DNA from 2 places in the Arthrobacter sp. TWP1-1 genome. Region 1 is predicted to be linked to the other one. Evidence: predicted binding sites of a transcription regulator. Region 1 holds the regulator's gene; the other holds the start of a gene.
What was found. The regulator LexA, encoded in region 1, represses DNA repair genes until DNA is damaged. The targets are predictions, from matches to a motif close to TCGAACANNTGTTCGA.

Region 1 (9,509 bases):
AAATGCTCATGGCCAGCCCAATATTCTTGCAATCGGGACAGCACGTCATTCACCTCAAGCTGATCGAGCCCAGGCAACAAAGTGATCGTGACACACAATTCCGGCCCTGTTCCGCCGCCTTGCACCAATCGTCGCGCCGGTTCGGCGCTATTGTCCCAGAGGGATTCTATGCCTTGGCCAGCACCGGCGGAAATGTCCACGACTGCACTGTTACCAAGCACCGACACGGATTCGCGCAGAATGCTCTCAACCGCTACATCGACATAGCTGGGATGCCATTGACGCTGCTGGGCCAGGGCCCACATGGCGGGCCGCCGAACGACAAATGGTCGCTGCGAACCGGGATCAACCACCAGTAACTGCGCTTCCTCTGCCACCGCCGATAATGCCGCACGTGCCGCATAGACGGCCACCGGCCGGGCCTCCGGATGCCACCGGGTCAGTGCTGCTGCGTGGGAAAATACCGGCAGGGCCTTGCGGCCGTCGGGTCCCTGCAGGGTCACCAGCGCCATGTCAGATTCCTTGTCGGAGACCAGGCCGTTCTCACCAACAGTTTGCTCGGCCAATTGCGCCACGATGGGAATGAACACGCGGGCCGTGGCCAGCGAAGCAACCACCTGCTCCTCGGTGCCCACTCCCGCGGCGAGCTGCGCCATGGCGGCGGCAAAACCTGCGTCCATGGCGCCGTCATCCGAGTCGAAGTTGTGGTATTTCTCCTGCGCGGGAAGGTCGCGGCCTGCCCAAGGCTGCCCGGCGGAATCGGTTTGTCCACCGGCGCCGGCCAAGGCGGCGGCAATGTGTCCTGGCAGCGCTTTCTTGGGCATCTCAGTCATGATTTAGCGGCGGCCTGCAACGTCAAGGGCCTGCGGCAGAGTGAATTGGCCTGAATACAGTGCCTTACCAACGATTGCACCCTCCACACCCTCGCCGACCAATTCGCGCAGCACGCGAAGGTCTTCGAGGCTGGAGATACCGCCGGAAGCCACCACCGGCTTGGAGGTGCGGGCGCACATTTCCCGCAGCAGTTCCACGTTGGGACCGCGCAATGTTCCATCTTTGGTGACGTCGGTGACGACGTAGCGGGCGCAGCCTGCGTCCTCCAACCGGGCCAAAACCTCCCAGATGTCGCCGCCTTCCTTCGTCCAGCCGCGGCCAGCCAAGGTGGTTCCACGAACGTCAAGTCCGACGGCGATCTTGTCACCGAAGCGGTCGATGACCTTCGCGGTCCACTCCGGGTTCTCCAGCGCAGCGGTACCCAAGTTCACTCGGCCCACGCCCAGCTCCAGGGCTGCCTCGAGGGAGGCATCGTCACGAAGGCCGCCGGAAAGCTCAACCTTGATATCGAGGGCCTGAACCATTTCGCTGAGCAGGTGAACGTTGGAGCCCCGGCCAAACGCTGCGTCAAGGTCAACGAGGTGAACCCACTCGGCGCCGTCGTTCTGCCATTTCATGGCCGCTTCCAGAGGAGAGCCATAGCTGGTTTCCGAGCCGGCCTCGCCCTGGACGAGGCGTACGGCTTGGCCGTTCACGACGTCGACAGCGGGCAGCAATTCCAAAATGGGGGTGGTCATGGGATCCTCAACGTTTTGTGTCTTGCGAATGGGAAGGTGCGGCGGGGCCGCGAGATGGTGACTTAGTTTTGAAGCGTAAACATGTAAGCGGCCACGAGCGACATGACGGCCAACAGGGCGAAGCTAATGGGAATCCAGCGGGCACTCTTTTGCTGGAAGAAGGTATAAGCGCCGCCGATGAGCAATCCTGCCAACCCCATGAGAAGTAACGACCACATTAGTTAGTCACGGTACTTTCTTGGGTGACAGCAGGGCGCTTGAGTGATTTAACCCAGTTGCGCAGCATGCGGGCACCGGCATCGCCGGACTTTTCCGGGTGGAACTGCGTTGCACAGAGCGGACCGTTTTCCACTGCGGCGATGAACGGCGCACCGTGCTCGGACCAGGTCACCAACGGAGGGCGCATCTTGGGCTGCAGCACTTCAAAGTCCCAAGTCTGCACGCCGTAGGAGTGGACAAAGTAGAACCGCTCGTTCTCCACGCCTTCGAACAGCATGGATCCTTCCGCGGCCTTGACGGTATTCCACCCCATGTGGGGCACGACCTCGGCGGGCAGCAACTCGACCGTTCCGGGCCATTCCCCCATGCCTTCCTCGTGGACTCCGTGTTCCACGCCGGCATCGAAAAGCACCTGCATTCCGACGCAGATACCCAAGACGGGGCGACCGCCGGCAACGCGTCGGCCGATCATGCGTAGCGCGTCAACGTTCTTCAGCTCGGACATGACCGATCCGAAGGCGCCCACACCAGGAACAACCAGGCCATCGGCCGTCAAGACGTCGTCAGGCTTGGCGCTGAGCGTTACGATGGCGCCGGCACGCTCAAGCGCACGGACGGCAGAGCGTACGTTTCCCGAACCGTAATCCAGAACGGTGACTGTCGGCTGGCTTGCTTTAGTCTGATCAGTCTCGGCGCTCACAACAGGCCCTTCGTGGACGGAATTCCGGTCACGCGGGGATCCGCTTCGACGGCAGATCGCAGGGCGCGTGCAAAAGCCTTGAACTGGGCCTCAACGATGTGGTGCGGATCGCGGCCCGCGATGACCGTCATGTGAAGGCAGATCTGTGCGTGCAAGGTGATGGCTTCAAAGACGTGGCGGGTCAGCGAGCCCGTGAAGTGCCCGCCGATGAGGTGGTACTCCTGACCGGCAGGCTCTCCGCCGTGCACCAGGTAGGGACGGCCGGAGAGATCCACAACGGCGTTGGCCAGGGCTTCATCGAGCGGGACGGTGGCTTCGCCGAAGCGACGGATGCCGGCCTTGTTGCCGAGTGCCTCCTTGAGGACCTCGCCTAGGGAGATTGCAACATCCTCAACCGTGTGGTGGGCATCGATGTGAGTATCGCCGGTGGCCTTGATGTTCATATCAATCAAGGAGTGCTTAGACAGGGCAGTCAACATGTGATCGTAAAAAGGCACTGACGTGTCAATGTTCGAAACCCCGGTGCCATCGAGGTTGATCTCAACCATGACGCTGGATTCGCTCGTGGCCCGCTCCAAACGAGCTGTCCGTCCCTGGCCTGGGGTTGTCTGAGTCATTGCAGCAGTCCTTTGATTTGTGTACGCAACCCGATCACCGTGCAAGGCAGGGCAGGAGGGAGCGCGGGGACGATCATAAGTGTTTATACCAGTTTAGAAGAGAAGACGCGTCAAAGCCCAACCAGCCCGGACTCCAGCACACCGCCAAAGCTCGACGGCGTACGCGGACGTGAGAACTAAGCGCCCAGGATGACGCGAAGTCCCGTGAGGAACGCGCTGGTCTCAGTCTCGGTACCGGCCGTGACGCGCAGGTGGCCGGGGATTCCGACGTCGCGAATCAAGACGCCCTTGGCCAGCAATGCTTCCCAAACCTCATGGGGGTTTTCAATGCCCCCAAAGAAGACGAAGTTCGAGTCCGAGGGTGCAGGACTGAGCCCCATGTCGGTCAACTCGTTGACTATCCGGTCGCGCTGGACCTTGATCTGTTCAACATTGGCCAGCAGCGATGCCGAATTACGCAAGGCAGCCACGGCCGTGGCCTGAGTAATGGCGGACAGGTGATAGGGCAGGCGAACGAGACGAACGGCGTCAGTTACCTCAGGAGCGGCAGCCATATAGCCCAAGCGGGCACCAGCCATGGCAAAGGCCTTACTCATGGTGCGTGAGATCACGAGGCGCGGACGGCCCTCAAGAAGATCGAGCGCACTGGGTGTGCCAGCGTGGGAAAACTCCGTGTAGGCCTCGTCAACTATGACGATGGCCTGCGAGGCCTCGCCAGCTTCATAGACGGCTTTGACGACATCCAAGCCGAGGGCTGTTCCCGTGGGGTTGTTGGGTGAACACAACAAAACAATATTGGGGGCGTGCGCACGAACTTGCTCGGCAGCCGAATCGGCACTCAAGCTGAAGTCTGGCGCTCGAACGCCGGCAATGTAGGCCGATCCCGTGCCACTGGCCAGGAGCGGGTACATGGAGTACGTGGGAGGGAAACTCATGACGCTTCGGCCAGGGCCGCCGAAGGCCTGCAACAGCTGCTGCAGCACTTCATTGGAACCGTTGGCTGCCCACAGATTTTCTTCCGTCAGATCATGTCCAAGGTAAGCAGCCAGTTCCTTGCGGAGGGTCGTGAATTCGCGATCCGGGTAGCGGTTGAGGCCGTCAAGCTCCGCAGCGACTGCCTTAAGAATGGCTTCCTTCGCGTCGTCGGGGACTCCGAAGGTGTTTTCATTGACGTTCAGCAGCACCGGCACGTCAAGCTGGGGCGCCCCATAAGGATGCTGTCCGCGCAGATCGTCGCGGAGTGGCAATTGACTTAGGCGTTCGAACTGATCCATGGTTCCAGCATATTTCCTGCCCGCCGAATGTCCGAACTGGCGACAATATGCGGACACGTTACGTTTTCCAACACCTTAGCTTCGCCAACACACTAGCTTTGCCAACGATGCCCCGCTGGCCATCTTCATGGACTGCGTTTACTGGTGCGACTATTTGGGGAGAGGCACAAAGAGCTGCTGGCCGGCCTGGACTACGCCGCTGCCAAGCTCATTCAATGCCACGATCTCACTGACTACATCACGAACATCGCGGTTCGGATTCGAGGCGGCCGCAATGCTCCACAGGCTGTCACCTTGCAGAACGGTGACAGTGGCGGCGTACTCGGCCATATCTACTGCAACGTGCTCAACCGACGCCTGCGCGGGGCTGGCTACTGAACCGAGCACGATCGCCAACGCGGCAAACACCATGACAGCTGCCGTGACGAGTGCCGGAATGCCCAGAAGGACCAGGCGGCCACGACGGGTCAAGTTGATACGAACAGTGCTCAGGGGTGTTGCGGAGATAACCATTGCATTCATGACTTCTGGTCCTTTCGCCGTGGATCTCACCCTCCGGACTCGAACATCCATTGGATCAAATTCCATTGCTTTACATCTTCGATAGAACGTATGTTCTAGTTAGCTACTAGAACAGTTTTAGCACCTATAGACGACACTTGCCAAGAGTAGATCGAACAAATGTTTGAAATTGCCTACTTTGTGGCTTAAACTTGTGAAACAAGGATTGGCCGCTAGATGCAGTCCACCAGCAGGCACTGACATTGTTCAGGGCAGCCACGAAAGGACCCCGGAACCATGGCGCTTCCAGACCCACCGCACCGCATCCCCCAGGCACCCAGTCGCGCCGGCATGAAGGGCCTGACGGTTCGGCAGAAGAAGATCCTTGAGTGCATTCAGCGCTCCATCGCGGATAAGGGCTACCCGCCCTCCATGCGTGAAATTGGCGACGCCGTGGGGTTGGCGAGCCTCTCCAGCGTCACGCACCAGCTGACTCAGCTTGAACGGCACGGCTACCTGCGGCGGGATCCCAAACGACCTCGCGCCATGGAAGTCCTCATCCCCTTGGTTTTGGACAATGGTGCAGTGGAGATTGAGGGCGTCAGCTCCCCCACAGCTTTGCGCAGCTCAAACGGTTTGAATTTCGCTGAACTGAGCAGCTCCTCGGACACAGCTTTCGTTCCTCTGGTGGGACGTATTGCAGCCGGTGGACCGATTCTGGCCGATCAATCGGTGGATGACATCATGCCGCTGCCTCGCCAGATTGTCGGCAATGGCGAGTTGTTCATGCTCAAGGTTCAGGGTGATTCCATGATCGATGCAGCCATCTGTGACGGTGACTGGGTTGTTATCCGCCAGCAGCCCACAGCCAACAATGGCGATATCGTGGCGGCACTTCTCGAAGATGAGGCGACCGTCAAGACGTTCCGCCAGCGCGACGGCCACACGTGGCTGCTTCCGCAGAACACCCGCTACGAGCCCATCCTCGGTGACCACGCCACCATCATGGGCAAGGTCGTATCGGTGCTCCGCAGCCTGTAGCACCCACAGACACAAAAGAGGCGCCAGTCCAGATTTGGACGGCGCCTCTTTTTTGCAGGTCTACTTGCCGGAAAGCCGCTTCAGTGCTGACAGCGCAACGGCCCTGTCCTTGGTGGACCAGAAGGGTGGAAGCGCTGCGCGCAGGAACCCGCCATAGCTGGCATTGGCAAGGCGTGAATCCAGCACGGCAACAACTCCACGGTCCTGGCTTGACCGGATCAACCGGCCGACACCCTGGGCCAGCCGTACGGCAGCATGGGTGGCGGAGATGGCGATAAAGCCGTCGCCGCCACTTTGTGCCACTGCTCGAGCCCTGGCCGTGACCAGTGGATCGTCCGGTCGCGGGAACGGAATCCGGTCGATCACCACAAGGCGGCATGACGCGCCCTGGACATCGACGCCTTGCCACAGTGACATGGTCCCGAAGAGGCAGGTATCGGGTTCATCTGCGAATTGCTTGATCAACCCGGACATGGAGGAATCGCCCTGGCAGAGGATCTTCACCTTGAGTTTCTTACGTAGCTTTTCGGCAGCGTCCTCGGCGGCACGTCTGGAGGAAAACAGCGCCAGCGTGCCACCGCCGGCGGCCGTGATGAGATCGGCCAGCTCATCCAGCTGCTCCGGAGACATCCCAAAGCCAGGCTTCTTCAAATGTGCGGCCACGTACAGCATGCCCTGCTTGGGGTAATCAAAAGGAGAGCCGACGTCGGCACCCGTCCAGCTGGGCGCGCTTGGCCCCAGCAAACCCAAACCACCTGCGGTGGACTGGAATGATTCACCTATGGCAAGCGTTGCCGAGGTCAACACCACTGTTCGATCGGCGAAGAGGCCTTCACGCAATTTCATGGCCACACTCAGAGGTGCAATGTTCAAGACGGCTGGTTCATTCTCGTCCGCTTTTTGGTAGCCCTGTCCTGGGACGAAATTACCAGGGCGTGAAGCCCAGACCACTTCGCGGGCATCGTTGGCCACCAAAAGGCGTTCACAGAGGTCGAAGATGAGGTTCAGCCTGGACCTTGCGATGGATCGTCCACCGTCAGCGGCCGCGTTTCCGTCCGGCTTCGAATCTGACAGCGCAGCACGAACAGCGTCGCGCACCTGCTCGATGGCCTGGCTTTGGGTGTCATTGAGACCGTTGGGCAGCAAGCCTTCGGGCATGCCGGCAAGAGCCATATCCAGGGCTGCGGCACTCGCATGGAGTGTCTCCACCGGCACAGCCGTGTGTTTGCGGGTGCTAGATGCCGCGGCTTGAATCATTTGCACGGAGAGTTGTCCGGTGACAGCTCCCGTTACCCTGTCCTGAAGTTCATGGGCCTCATCCACCACAACCACGTCATACTCAGGCAGGACGGCAATGCCTTCAAAAGCACTGATGGCCAGCATGGCGTGGTTGGTGACCACAATGTCGGCCTCGGCACCGCGGGCACGGGCCAACTCCGCAAAGCACTCGGTGGCAAGGGGGCATTTTTGTGCGCCTAGGCATTCCATGGACGTCACGGATACTTGACGCCAGGCCCGATCCGTCACCCCAGGCACCAGCTCGTCCCGGTCACCGGTCTCGGTATCTTGAGCCCAATCACGCAGGCGCACAACTTCCTTGCCGAGCTGGGATGCTGGCCCGGTGCTCGCACCCGGCAGGTGGGCAACACTGGTGTCCTCACCGAGGCTGAAGAGAGCTCCCTCCCCGGTGTCTTCCGTGGGGAAACCGCCACCCAACTTCTGTTTGCAGACGTAGTTGCTCCTGCCCTTGACCAGGGCAACGTCAATGGCGCGCGGCAGGATCGGCGCCAAGGCGGCAAGCAACCTAGGTACGTCGCGTCCCACGATCTGGGCCTGCAGGGCGAGGGTCGCCGTAGCCACGACGGCAGGTTTGTCACTCGTGAGTGAGTTGACGATCAGCGGGATCAGGTAAGCCAGTGACTTTCCCGTTCCTGTGCCTGCCTGAACCAACAGGTGGTCGCCGCTTTCGATGGCGGCAACGACGCGGCGGACCATTTCGTGTTGACCATCGCGGCGCTGACCGCCCATGGATTCAACAGCCTTGTCCAAGAGGGTCAGTGCTTGTTGCGAAAAATCACTTTCAGGCATGCTGGACAAACGGCTCAACCTCGGCTGCAAGGTCTTCCCGGACTCGGACCGTAGCCAGTGTGCCGTGCTCGCCATGCTCAAGAGCGATGATTTCCGCGTCGGTACGGTGCAACTTGTTCAGTACGTCACCGCGATCGTAGGGAATCAGCAATGTCAGGGTCACGCTCGGGTGCGGGATGGCCTCACTAATGGCTTCCAGAAGCTCTTCGATACCTTCACCGGTGCGAGCCGAAACGACCACGTTGCGCGACTCGTGCAGACGAAGACGCTCAATCACTATCGGATCTGCGATATCTGCCTTGTTGAGGATGATGATCTCAGGTATTTGCAGAGCACCGACCTCGGCAAAGACCGAGCGGACGGCCGAGATCTGCCCCTCAGGGTCCGGGTGCGATGCATCCACGATATGCAGGATCAGATCTGCATCAGCGACTTCTTCGAGGGTGGAGCGGAATGCCTCAACCAATTGCGTGGGCAGGGAACGCACAAAGCCAACGGTATCGACCAGCGTGTAGCCCAAGCCGTCTGCGGTCTCGGTCTTGCGAACCGTGGGATCCAATGTTGCGAACAGGGCGTTTTCAACCAAAACTCCGGCGTCCGTCAATCGGTTCAGCAACGAAGACTTGCCGGCATTGGTGTAGCCCGCGATGGCAACGGACGGCACGCTATTGCGCTTACGATTGGCCCGCTTAGTTTCCCGAGCTGGGCGCATTGCGGCGATTTCACGACGCAACTTTGCCATTTTGGTACGGATTTTCCGTCGGTCCAGTTCCATCTTTGTTTCACCGGGGCCACGGGAACCGATACCGCCACCAGCGGCACCCACCCGGCCACCGGCCTGGCGAGACATGGATTCGCCCCAACCGCGCAGGCGCGGGAGGAGGTATTCCATCTGGGCCAGTTCAACCTGTGCCCGGCCTTCACGTGACTTGGCGTGCTGGGCGAAGATGTCCAGAATCAGGGCGGTACGGTCAATGACCTTGACCTTGACAACTTCTTCCAAGGTACGGCGCTGGGAGGGAGCAAGATCGCCGTCAATAATGACGGTGTCCGCACCCGTGGCGTGCACGATTTCCTTGAGTTCCTGCGCCTTACCGGTACCCAAGTAGGTTGCCGGATCCGGCTTGGCGCGGCGCTGCACCAGGCCATCGAGGACCTCGGAGCCGGCCGTTTCGGCCAAGGCGGCCAATTCCCTCAGCGAGTTCTCGGCGTCGGCCATGGTTCCCTTGGACCACAGGCCGGCGAGCACAACGCGTTCAAGGCGCAGCTGGCGGTATTCAACTTCTGTGACGTCCTCGAGCTCGGTCGAGTGACTTGCCCTGCGACGCAGGGCGTTACGCTCGGCCAATTCGCTTTGATCGCCGTCAAAGAGGCTGTGCTGGAATTTCAGGGATGAGACTGCCTGTGCCTGGCCGCCAAGCGGGCGGGTGGAAGGGACGCCTTGGTAGGGATCCTCGGCCTCCGCGTCAGCGTCCTCGCGTACGGCACGTCCGGCTGC
Region 2 (9,509 bases), on a different contig from region 1:
TGAGACCCGTGGGACGGTTGCCCTTGCCGCCGGGACCACCCTGCAGGAACAATAGCCATGGCAGGCCATCCTGATCTGGGTCGCTGAACTCCCGGGCGAAGAGCTTAATAGCCGGACCGGCCGGATTGGCGTGGTTCAGGGGAGCGGAGAACCAACGATCCTGCACGTTCAAGCCGCGGACAACGTACGGTGCCGAGGTGCTCACGCCGTGATCTCCACTGATGCGGCTCCGAAGGCGTTCAGTTCGGCGCCGTCAAGACGGAATACCGACCAGCCGTCCATGGCTTCAGCGCCCAAGGACTTGTAGAAGTTAATGGACGGCTCATTCCAGTCAAGAACGCTCCACTCCACCCGCGCATACCCACGTTCCACAGCGATCTTGGCCAATTCTCGCAACAAGATCTTGCCGTAGCCGCCGCCGCGCGCCTCGGGACGCACATAGAGATCCTCAAGATGGATCCCGTGGGTCCCTTCCCACGTTGAGTAGTTCAGGAACCACAGGGCAAAGGCCACAATGGGCTCGCCCGCATTGGGCGAGTCCACGACGTTGGCGAACACCTGAGGGTTGTCACCGAAGAGGCTTGCGTCAAGCATCTCTACGGTGTTCTTGACGGCGTCTGGCTCTTTTTCATAAACAGCCAGATCCTGGATCATGCCAAGAATTGCGGGGACATCGGAGGGCACAGCGGTGCGAAGAAGACTCATGGAACGAGCTTATCGCGCACCTTACATTCGGCTGAATTCCTTGAAAATCACGACGGCGGAACCGGCCTCATTCGATGCGTCCAGATCCACCGTGGCGGACATGAACCAATCGTTGTTGCCTTCCGGATCGACGATGGTCTGGCGCACAGCCCAGGCGTCGGCAGACGGGTTGATGTGCAGCAGCGACGGTCCGCGAGCTGCCGGTCCGGACTCAATGAACTCGTGTTCGTCCCAATACGCATCCAGGGCGTCGGCCCAGCGATCGGCACTCCAGCCGTGATCTCCGTCGAGCGCTCCCAAGGCTTCAAAGTCATCATCGGCAGCCAATTCCACGCGACGGAACATTTCGTTACGCACCATAACCCGGAAGGCCCGGGCGTTGTCGGTGAGACGCGGCGGGGCCGGCGGCAGTGCCGTTTCCTCCACGACGTCCGCACTGTCACCGCTGGTCATCTTTTCCCATTCGTCCAGGAGACTGGAGTCAACCTGGCGGACAAGCTCGCCGAGCCACGAGATGATGTCCTCGAGGTCTTCGCGCAGCGCGGCTTGGGGGACCGTCTGGCGCAGCGCCTTGTAGGCGTCGGTCAGATAGCGCAGCACGATGCCCTCGGAGCGGGCCAGTGAGTAGTACTGGACGTACTCGCCAAAGTTCATGGCGCGCTCGTACATGTCGCGGATAATCGACTTCGGGCTCAGCTCAAAGTCGCCCATCCACGGGGCGGCTTTGCGGTACACCTCGAAGGCGTCCGAGAGGAGCTCCAGGAGCGGCATGGGGTAGGTGACCTCGTCGAGGATCGCCATGCGCTCGTCGTACTCGATGCCCTGCGCCTTCATGTCGGTGATCTTCTCGGTGCGTTCGCGCTTGAGCTGGGCGGACAGGATCTGCCGCGGCTTTTCCAGCGTCGACTCGATGACAGAGATGACGTCAAGGGCATAGCTGGGGGACTCGGCGTCGAGCAGATCCAGGGCGGCCAGTGCGAAGGGGGAGAGCGGCTGGTTCAACGCAAAGTTCATCTGCAGGTGGACCGTGAGCCGAACAGTGCGGCCGTCCGCTTCGAGCTCGTCCTCGGGAATCCGCTCCACAACGCCGGCACCGAGGAGTTCACGGTACATGCCGATGGCCTTGCGCATAAGTACGCGCTGCTTTGACGGCCATTCATGGTTCTCGGTGAGCAGTGCTTTGGCCGCCTGAAAGGGATCGCCGGGGCGTTCCAACAGGTTCAGCAGCATGGCGTGCGTGATGGTGAAGCTGGAGGTCAGCGGCTCCGGAACGGATTCGGCCAGACGGGTGAACGTAGGCTCACCCCAGCTGACAAAGCCCTGCTGCGGCTTCTTCTTGACAACCTGGCGGAGCTTCTTTTGATCGTCGCCAAACTTCGCCACGGCCTTGGCCATGGACTTGGCATTTTCGATGACGTGATCCGGAGCCTGCACAATGACAGTTCCGGCCGTGTCATAACCGGCCCGGCCCGCACGGCCCGCGATCTGTTGGAACTCACGCACCTGCAAAACGCGAGTGCGGACGCCGTCGTACTTGCTCAGGGCAGTCATGAGGACGGTGCGGATGGGCACGTTGATGCCCACGCCAAGCGTGTCAGTGCCGCAGATGACCTTCAGCAGGCCAGCCTGGGCCAGCTGCTCCACGAGACGACGGTACTTGGGCAGCATGCCGGCATGGTGCACGCCGATGCCGTGGCGAACCAAGCGGTTTAGGGTCTTGCCAAAGCCTGCCGAGAATCGGAAGCCGGCGATGAGCTCGCCAATCTTGTCCTTTTCCTCACGGCTGCACACGTTGATGCTCATGAGGTTTTGTGCGCGGTCGATGGCCTCGGCTTGGCTGAAGTGCACCACATAGACCGGGACCTGCTTGGTGGCCAGCAGCTCCTCGAGGGACTCATGAACGCCGGTCTGAACATAGTAGTAGTGCAGCGGAATGGGTCGTTCACCGGAGGACACCGTGACGGTGGTGCGGTTGGTCAGCTCGGTGAGTTCACGCTCAAAACGGCTGACGTCGCCAAGGGTTGCGCTCATGAGCAGGAACTGCGACTGCGGCAATTCCAGCAAGGGCAACTGCCAGGCCCAGCCACGCTGCGGGTCCGAGTAGTAGTGGAACTCATCCATGACGACAACGCCGACGTCGGCATTCTCACCCTCGCGCAGGGCGATGTTCGCCAGAATTTCCGCCGTGCAGCAGATGATCGGTGCGTCCTGGTTCACGGAAGAATCACCCGTGATCATCCCGACGTTTTCGGCGCCGAAGATCTCGCACAGGGCAAAGAACTTCTCCGAAACGAGCGCCTTGATGGGGGCCGTGTAGTAGCTGGCAGCTCCGCGTGCCATGGCGTTGAAATGTGCGGCAATGGCCACCAGCGACTTGCCCGAGCCTGTGGGCGTGGACAAAATGACGTTGTTTCCGCTGACCAGCTCCAGGGCAGCTTCCTCCTGGGCTGGGTACAGCTCCAGGCCCTTCTCGAGTGTCCACTCTAAAAACGCGTCCAGAACGTCGTCGTCGGAGGATGTTTGCGGATTCAGGGTGGAGAGCTGTTCAAGAAGATTCATGATGTTCCCAGCTTAGGCGCTCGGGGGTGTCGCCAAAGAACTGTCAGCGGCTGGTGAACGGCATGTGGCAGGATAACGCCATGGGTGAACAAACATTTCTCTGGGAACCGGCAAAGTACGTCCAATTCAGTGATTTTCGAGACAGACCGTTTTTTGACCTGACGTCCCGCATTGCGGCCGAATCCCCAACGAACGTGGTTGACCTTGGCTGCGGGCCGGGCAACCTCACAGCAACGCTGGCACTGCGGTGGCCGGGAGCGTCCGTGGTGGGGCTCGACAATTCCGAGGCCATGATCGCCGCGGCGCGGACCACTTTTCCGCCTGCCGCCGACGGCGTTGCGTCGAACTTGGACTTCACCGTCGCCGATATTGCTTCCTGGCGGCCCGAGGACTCCACGGATGTGATTGTCTCGAACGCCGCACTGCAATGGGTGCCCAACCATCCCCAACTCATGACTGCATGGTTGGCGGCCCTGCGCCCTGGCGGGTGGCTGGGAGTGCAGGTGCCCGGGAACTTTGGCGCGCCGTCGCACGTCATCATGCGCGAACTGGCGGAAAGTGCACGCTGGCGGGACAAGTTGGATGGGGTGTTGCGGCACTACGACGCCGTGCGGGAGCCCGCGGAATATCAGGATCTTTTCCTGCGGGCCGGTGCCCGGGTGGATGTGTGGGAAACCAGCTACACCCAGTTGTTGCAGGGTGAGAATCCCGTCCTTGAATGGGTGCGAGGCACTGGACTGCGGCCCGTGCTGGCTGCCCTAGGACCGGAAGACAGTCAGCTCTTTGAGCATGAGTACGCCGCCCTAGTTGCCGAGGCTTATCCGCCGGGCGAATTTGGGACGGTGTTTCCGTTCCGCCGGATCTTTATGGTGGGAGAAAAGCAATGACGGGACTGTTGGAGTTTCCGCAGGATTGGCAACGGGCGTTAGTCCTTGTGGCGCATCCTGATGACCCCGAGTACGGCATGGCAGCCGCCGTGGCCGAGTGGATCGTGGCCGGCAAGCATGTCAGTTACGTCCTTGCTACTCGCGGGGAGGCCGGTATTGCGGGACTCCCACCGGAAGAATCCGCACCCTTGCGCTCCAGGGAGCAGGAGAATGCCTGTGCGCTGGTTGGAGTCACTGATCTGGTGTTTCTCGATCACCCGGATGGGCGGATTGAGGAAGGGCTGGCGCTGCGCCGTGACTTTGCCCGGGAAATCCGCCGTGTTCGGCCGGACGTGGTGCTCACCCTGAACCATCGTGATGAGTGGGGGCCTGGCCGATGGAACTCCGCCGACCACAGGGCCGTGGGCCGGGCCGTCTTGGATGCCGTGGGCGATGCCGACAACGAATGGATCTTCCCAGAGCTGCTGGCGGAAGGCCTGCCGCGGCACAAAACCCGCTGGGTAGCCGTCAGCTCCCCGGCAGCCACGCACAGTCAGCCTGTGTCGGCGGGGAACATCGAGAAGGCAGTTGCCTCGCTGGCGGAGCACAAGGAATATCTCAAGGAGCTCAGTGACGAGCCCGTTGAAACGCAGGCCCGGCGGCAGATCGAGATGGTCACGAGCGGCGGGGCCGTGGCCTTCGAACTGTACGGGTAGGCCGGCTGAGCACTGACCCGCTGAGCCCTGACCCGCCGGTCAGCCGTCAGATAACGCCGCTATGCGCGGGCATAACGGCATTATCTGCCGGGTCAAGGGGACTAGCTGCGCATCTCGGTATTTCATGGGAAACCACAATCGCCTGTGGATGGTGAAGGACGTAGTTAGATTCTTGGCCGAGTTCGGCGCCGGAGGTCAAACAGCTCCCGGACTAAACGTCGCCCGGGCTAATCACTGCCGATAGTTGAGGTGACAGCTGCGACGAGTTCGATTTCAAAGCCATCGGAATTCACCAGGTAGGCGGCGTAGTGATCCGCCCCGCCGGCGTGGGGGTATTTCTCGGCAAAGAGCTGCTGCCAGCCGTGCGCCGACGCGTCCTCTACTAAAGCATCAACCATGTCCTTCGTTCCGGCATGGAAAGCCAAGTGGTTTAGCCCTGGAGCGGTCCGTTGGTGCTGCTCACTGCTCATTGCGGGCGACTCCTCGGTCACTATGTAGGTGCTGCCTCGACGCCAGCTAGCTCCCTTGCCCCAATTTTGTTCCATGGAGTAGCCCAAGGTAGATAGCAGCCATCCCCATTCAACGGTGGCCCGTTCTATACTTGGTACCCAAAGCTCGACGTGATGCAGGGCTCCCGCTAAGTTCTCATCCATCCGGTAAGTGTCACATATGTACCGAGGTAGGCAGCGATTCAGGTCGTGACAAACTGTTGACACTCAGAGCTTTCAATTACGATCAGTAACTAGCCACAGTTTGGTGGCCCGGCGGTGGAAGAGGCGAGCACGGTATGAATGCCATGGATGTCATGATGCGACGTTGGCGCCTCGATACGGAATCGAGCGTTCCGCCCTTCGAACAGATCAGGTTGCGAATCCTTGACCTGGCCTCGGCTGGGGATTTGGCGGTGGGGACCAAACTCCCTTCGGTACGCTCCTTGGCCACGGATTTAGGCGTTGCGGCCAACACGGTTGCGCGGGCCTATCGTGAGCTTGAACAGGCTGGCGTAGTCATTACCGCTGGCCGCAGCGGCACAGCGATTGCCTCCGGTGGTGACGTGATTGCCGCCCAGGTGGCGAGTGCCGCGGAGTCCTTTGCCGCCGTCGTACGGGACCTCGGCATGCCCACGGCCCAGGCCCTGCGGATCGTGACGGCGGCGCTGGATCGCAACTAATGCCGGGTAAGAATTTCGGCATGCGTTCGAACGAACTTTCGATTACACTCAAGAGTGTTTGCAATGTGCGGCGCCCAAGCGCCCGCGCCCTTGCCACGCCGGCGTCGTGGCAGACAGTGATGTGAAGGAATCAATGGTCAAGTCTGTAACCCCCGAAATTGCCCCTACGCGCCCGGATTTGTCCCGTCTGGTGATCAAGGGAGCCCGTGAGCACAACCTGCGCAACGTGGACCTTGACCTTCCCCGTGACGCCATGATTGTGTTCACCGGGCTCTCCGGCTCGGGTAAATCCTCGCTGGCGTTTGACACCATTTTTGCCGAGGGTCAGCGCCGCTACGTTGAATCACTTTCCGCCTACGCGCGGCAGTTCCTTGGCCAGGTGGATAAGCCGGACGTCGACTTCATCGAGGGGTTGTCCCCGGCTGTCTCCATCGATCAAAAGTCGACGTCGAAGAACCCCCGGTCCACGGTGGGCACCATCACCGAGATCTACGACTACATGCGTCTGCTGTGGGCGCGCGTAGGAACGGCGCACTGCCCCGTGTGTGGTGAGCCCATCGCCAAGCAAACGCCCCAGCAGATTGTTGATCAGCTGCTGGAAATGCCCGAGGGCACCCGCTTCCAGGTCTTGGCTCCGGTGGTACGGGATCGAAAGGGCGAGTTCGTTGACCTGTTCCGGGAGCTGACCGCAAAGGGTTACTCCCGCGCCAAGGTCGACGGCGAGCAGGTCCAGTTGAGTGATCCGCCCAAGCTGAAGAAGACCTTCAAGCACACCATTGAGGTGGTGGTTGACCGGCTCGTGGTCAAGGACGGCATTCAGCAGCGCTTGACTGATTCCGTGGAGACGGCTTTGGGCCTTGCCGAGGGCCGCGTGCTGGCCGAACTTGTTGACCTCGCCGACGATGATGCCGCCCGCATCCGCTCCTTCTCCGAGAACCTGGCCTGCCCCAACGAACACCCGTTGGCCATCGATGAGATTGAGCCGCGCTCCTTCTCCTTCAACAACCCCTTTGGCGCCTGCAACGCTTGCAGCGGCATCGGTACCAAGCTTGAGGTGGACGAGGAACTGGTAGTTCCCAACCCCTTCCTTTCACTGCGTGAGGGCGCCATCGCACCGTGGTCGCTGGGCACCGCCACCACGGAGTACTGGAACCGGCTCCTTGAAGGGCTCTCAACGGAGCTGGACTTCAAGATGGAGACCCCGTGGAACAAGCTGGACACTGACACCCGCACCGCCATCCTGTACGGCAAGGACCACAAGGTTGTTGTCCAATACAAGAACCGTTTTGGTCGCGAACGTAAGTACAGCACCGGTTTTGAAGGTGCAGTCCAGTACATCCAACGCAAGCACATCGAGACCGAATCCGATTCGGCCCGTGACCGCTACGAAGAGTACATGCGCCAGATTCCGTGCCCGTCCTGTGGCGGCGCACGCCTGAACCCGGCATCGTTGTCCGTGTTGATCAATGGAAAATCCATTGCCGAAGTCTGTGCCATGTCCATGCGCGACTGCTTTGAGTTCCTCTCCAACCTTGTCTTGACCGGCCGCGAGGCCCAGATTGCCAGCCAGGTCCTGAAGGAAATCCAGGCACGGTTGCGATTCCTGCTGGATGTTGGCCTTGAATACCTGAACCTCGAGCGTGCCTCGGCGACGCTCTCGGGAGGCGAAGCCCAGCGAATTCGCTTGGCCACCCAGATCGGTTCCGGGCTGGTGGGCGTGCTGTACGTGCTGGATGAGCCGTCCATCGGCCTGCACCAGCGTGACAACCGCCGCCTCATTGAAACCCTCACGCGCCTGCGCGATTTGGGCAACACCTTGATCGTGGTTGAACACGATGAGGACACCATCAAGGAAGCCGACTGGATCGTGGACATTGGCCCCGGTGCCGGTGAACACGGTGGCGAAGTGGTGCACTCCGGATCCTTGCCCGAACTGCTGGCCAACACCCGATCGCTGACCGGCGATTACCTGTCCGGACGCAAGAGCATTGCACTGCCCGCCAAGCGCCGCAAGTACGACAAAAAGCGTGAACTCGCCGTCATTGGTGCGCGCGAAAACAACCTGCTGAACATCGATGTGAAGTTCCCGCTGGGTGTCCTGACGGCCGTGACCGGAGTCAGCGGTTCCGGTAAATCGACCCTTGTCAACGAGATCCTATACAAGGTTCTGGCCAACAAGCTCAACGGTGCAAAGCAGGTTGCCGGGCGCCACCTGCGCGTGGACGGCCTAGAGCACCTGGACAAGGTGGTGCACGTTGACCAGAGCCCCATCGGCCGCACCCCGCGCTCCAACCCGGCTACCTACACGGGCGTCTTTGACAACATCCGCAAGTTGTTCGCGGAGACCAATGAATCCAAGATGCGCGGCTACCAGCCGGGCCGTTTCTCCTTCAACGTCAAGGGCGGTCGCTGCGAAGCCTGCACGGGTGACGGAACACTGAAGATTGAAATGAACTTCCTGCCGGACGTTTACGTGCCCTGCGAGGTCTGCCACGGCGCCCGGTACAACCGCGAAACCCTCGAGGTCCATTACAAGGGCAAGTCCATTGCGGATGTTCTGAACATGCCGATCGAGGAAGGTGCCGATTTCTTCGCCGCCTTCACTCCCATTGCCCGGCACCTGCGCACGTTGGTCGACGTCGGACTTGGTTACGTCAGGCTGGGGCAGGCCTCCACCACGCTCTCCGGCGGCGAGGCGCAGCGTGTGAAGCTCGCCGCGGAACTGCAGAAGCGCTCCAATGGCCGCAGCATTTATGTGTTGGATGAACCGACCACGGGCCTGCATTTTGAGGACATCCGCAAGCTGCTGCTCGTGCTGCAGGGGCTGGTCGACAAGGGCAACACCGTCATTGTCATCGAGCACAACCTCGATGTCATCAAGAGCTCCGACTGGATCGTTGACCTCGGCCCTGATGGCGGCACGGGCGGCGGGCGCGTTATCGCCACGGGCACTCCTGAGAAGGTGGCCAAGAGCGAGGAGAGCTACACGGCAACGTTCCTGCGCGAGGTTCTGGACGTCTGAGCGTTCACCGCCTGCAACCACCAAGATATGCCGTCACTGGCATGGATGAGGAAGGGTTGGGCCTGACCGTGAGAAACTATGGACGTGACTACTGCTTCCCCTGCCCTAAATAGTGACGGCCTAAATCTGGCCGAGCCCGACTCCGGGGCCCCGCGCACGGCCGTCCTCTTTGACCTGGATGGAACCCTTGTTGACCCCGCCGGCGGCATTACTGGCGGCATCGCCCATGCTCTGGGCGCCATGAACCTGCCGGTTCCGGACGCCGAGGTGCTCCAGGCCATGATCGGGCCGAAACTAGCTGACGCGCTCATCAGCATTGTCGGTGTACCCGCGGATCAGGTTGACGAGGTCATTGCCCATTACCGCAAGTGGTACACGGCCCAAGGCATGGCCATGTCGCAGGTATACCCGGGCATCAAGGAGCTGCTGACGCAGTTGAAGGCCGACGGCGTTGCCCTGGCGGTTGCCAC

Region 2: uvrA (excinuclease ABC subunit UvrA) is a predicted target of LexA. The motif match lies at 6,044-6,059, and genes of this name have one in related genera.

The regions. Positions count from the first base shown of each region.
Region 1 is NZ_JAFCXC010000005.1:230,704-240,212, reverse strand. It holds gene ACP7B9_RS11565 (SseB family protein) at 1-833, opposite strand, end outside; gene priA (bifunctional 1-(5-phosphoribosyl)-5-((5-phosphoribosylamino)methylideneamino)imidazole-4-carboxamide isomerase/phosphoribosylanthranilate isomerase PriA) at 837-1,571, opposite strand; gene ACP7B9_RS11555 (hypothetical protein) at 1,634-1,789, opposite strand; gene hisH (imidazole glycerol phosphate synthase subunit HisH) at 1,789-2,490, opposite strand; gene hisB (imidazoleglycerol-phosphate dehydratase HisB) at 2,487-3,107, opposite strand; gene ACP7B9_RS11540 (histidinol-phosphate transaminase) at 3,284-4,381, opposite strand; gene ACP7B9_RS11535 (LysM peptidoglycan-binding domain-containing protein) at 4,532-4,903, opposite strand; gene lexA (transcriptional repressor LexA) at 5,180-5,923, shown strand; gene ACP7B9_RS11525 (ATP-dependent DNA helicase) at 5,984-8,011, opposite strand; gene hflX (GTPase HflX) at 8,004-9,509, opposite strand, start outside.
Region 2 is NZ_JAFCXC010000002.1:401,414-410,922, reverse strand. It holds gene ACP7B9_RS05205 (alpha/beta fold hydrolase) at 1-205, opposite strand, end outside; gene ACP7B9_RS05200 (GNAT family N-acetyltransferase) at 202-705, opposite strand; gene ACP7B9_RS05195 (DEAD/DEAH box helicase) at 727-3,264, opposite strand; gene ACP7B9_RS05190 (trans-aconitate 2-methyltransferase) at 3,345-4,151, shown strand; gene ACP7B9_RS05185 (PIG-L deacetylase family protein) at 4,148-4,846, shown strand; gene ACP7B9_RS05180 (VOC family protein) at 5,074-5,499, opposite strand; gene ACP7B9_RS05175 (GntR family transcriptional regulator) at 5,634-6,017, shown strand; gene uvrA (excinuclease ABC subunit UvrA) at 6,151-9,039, shown strand; gene ACP7B9_RS05165 (HAD hydrolase-like protein) at 9,124-9,509, shown strand, end outside.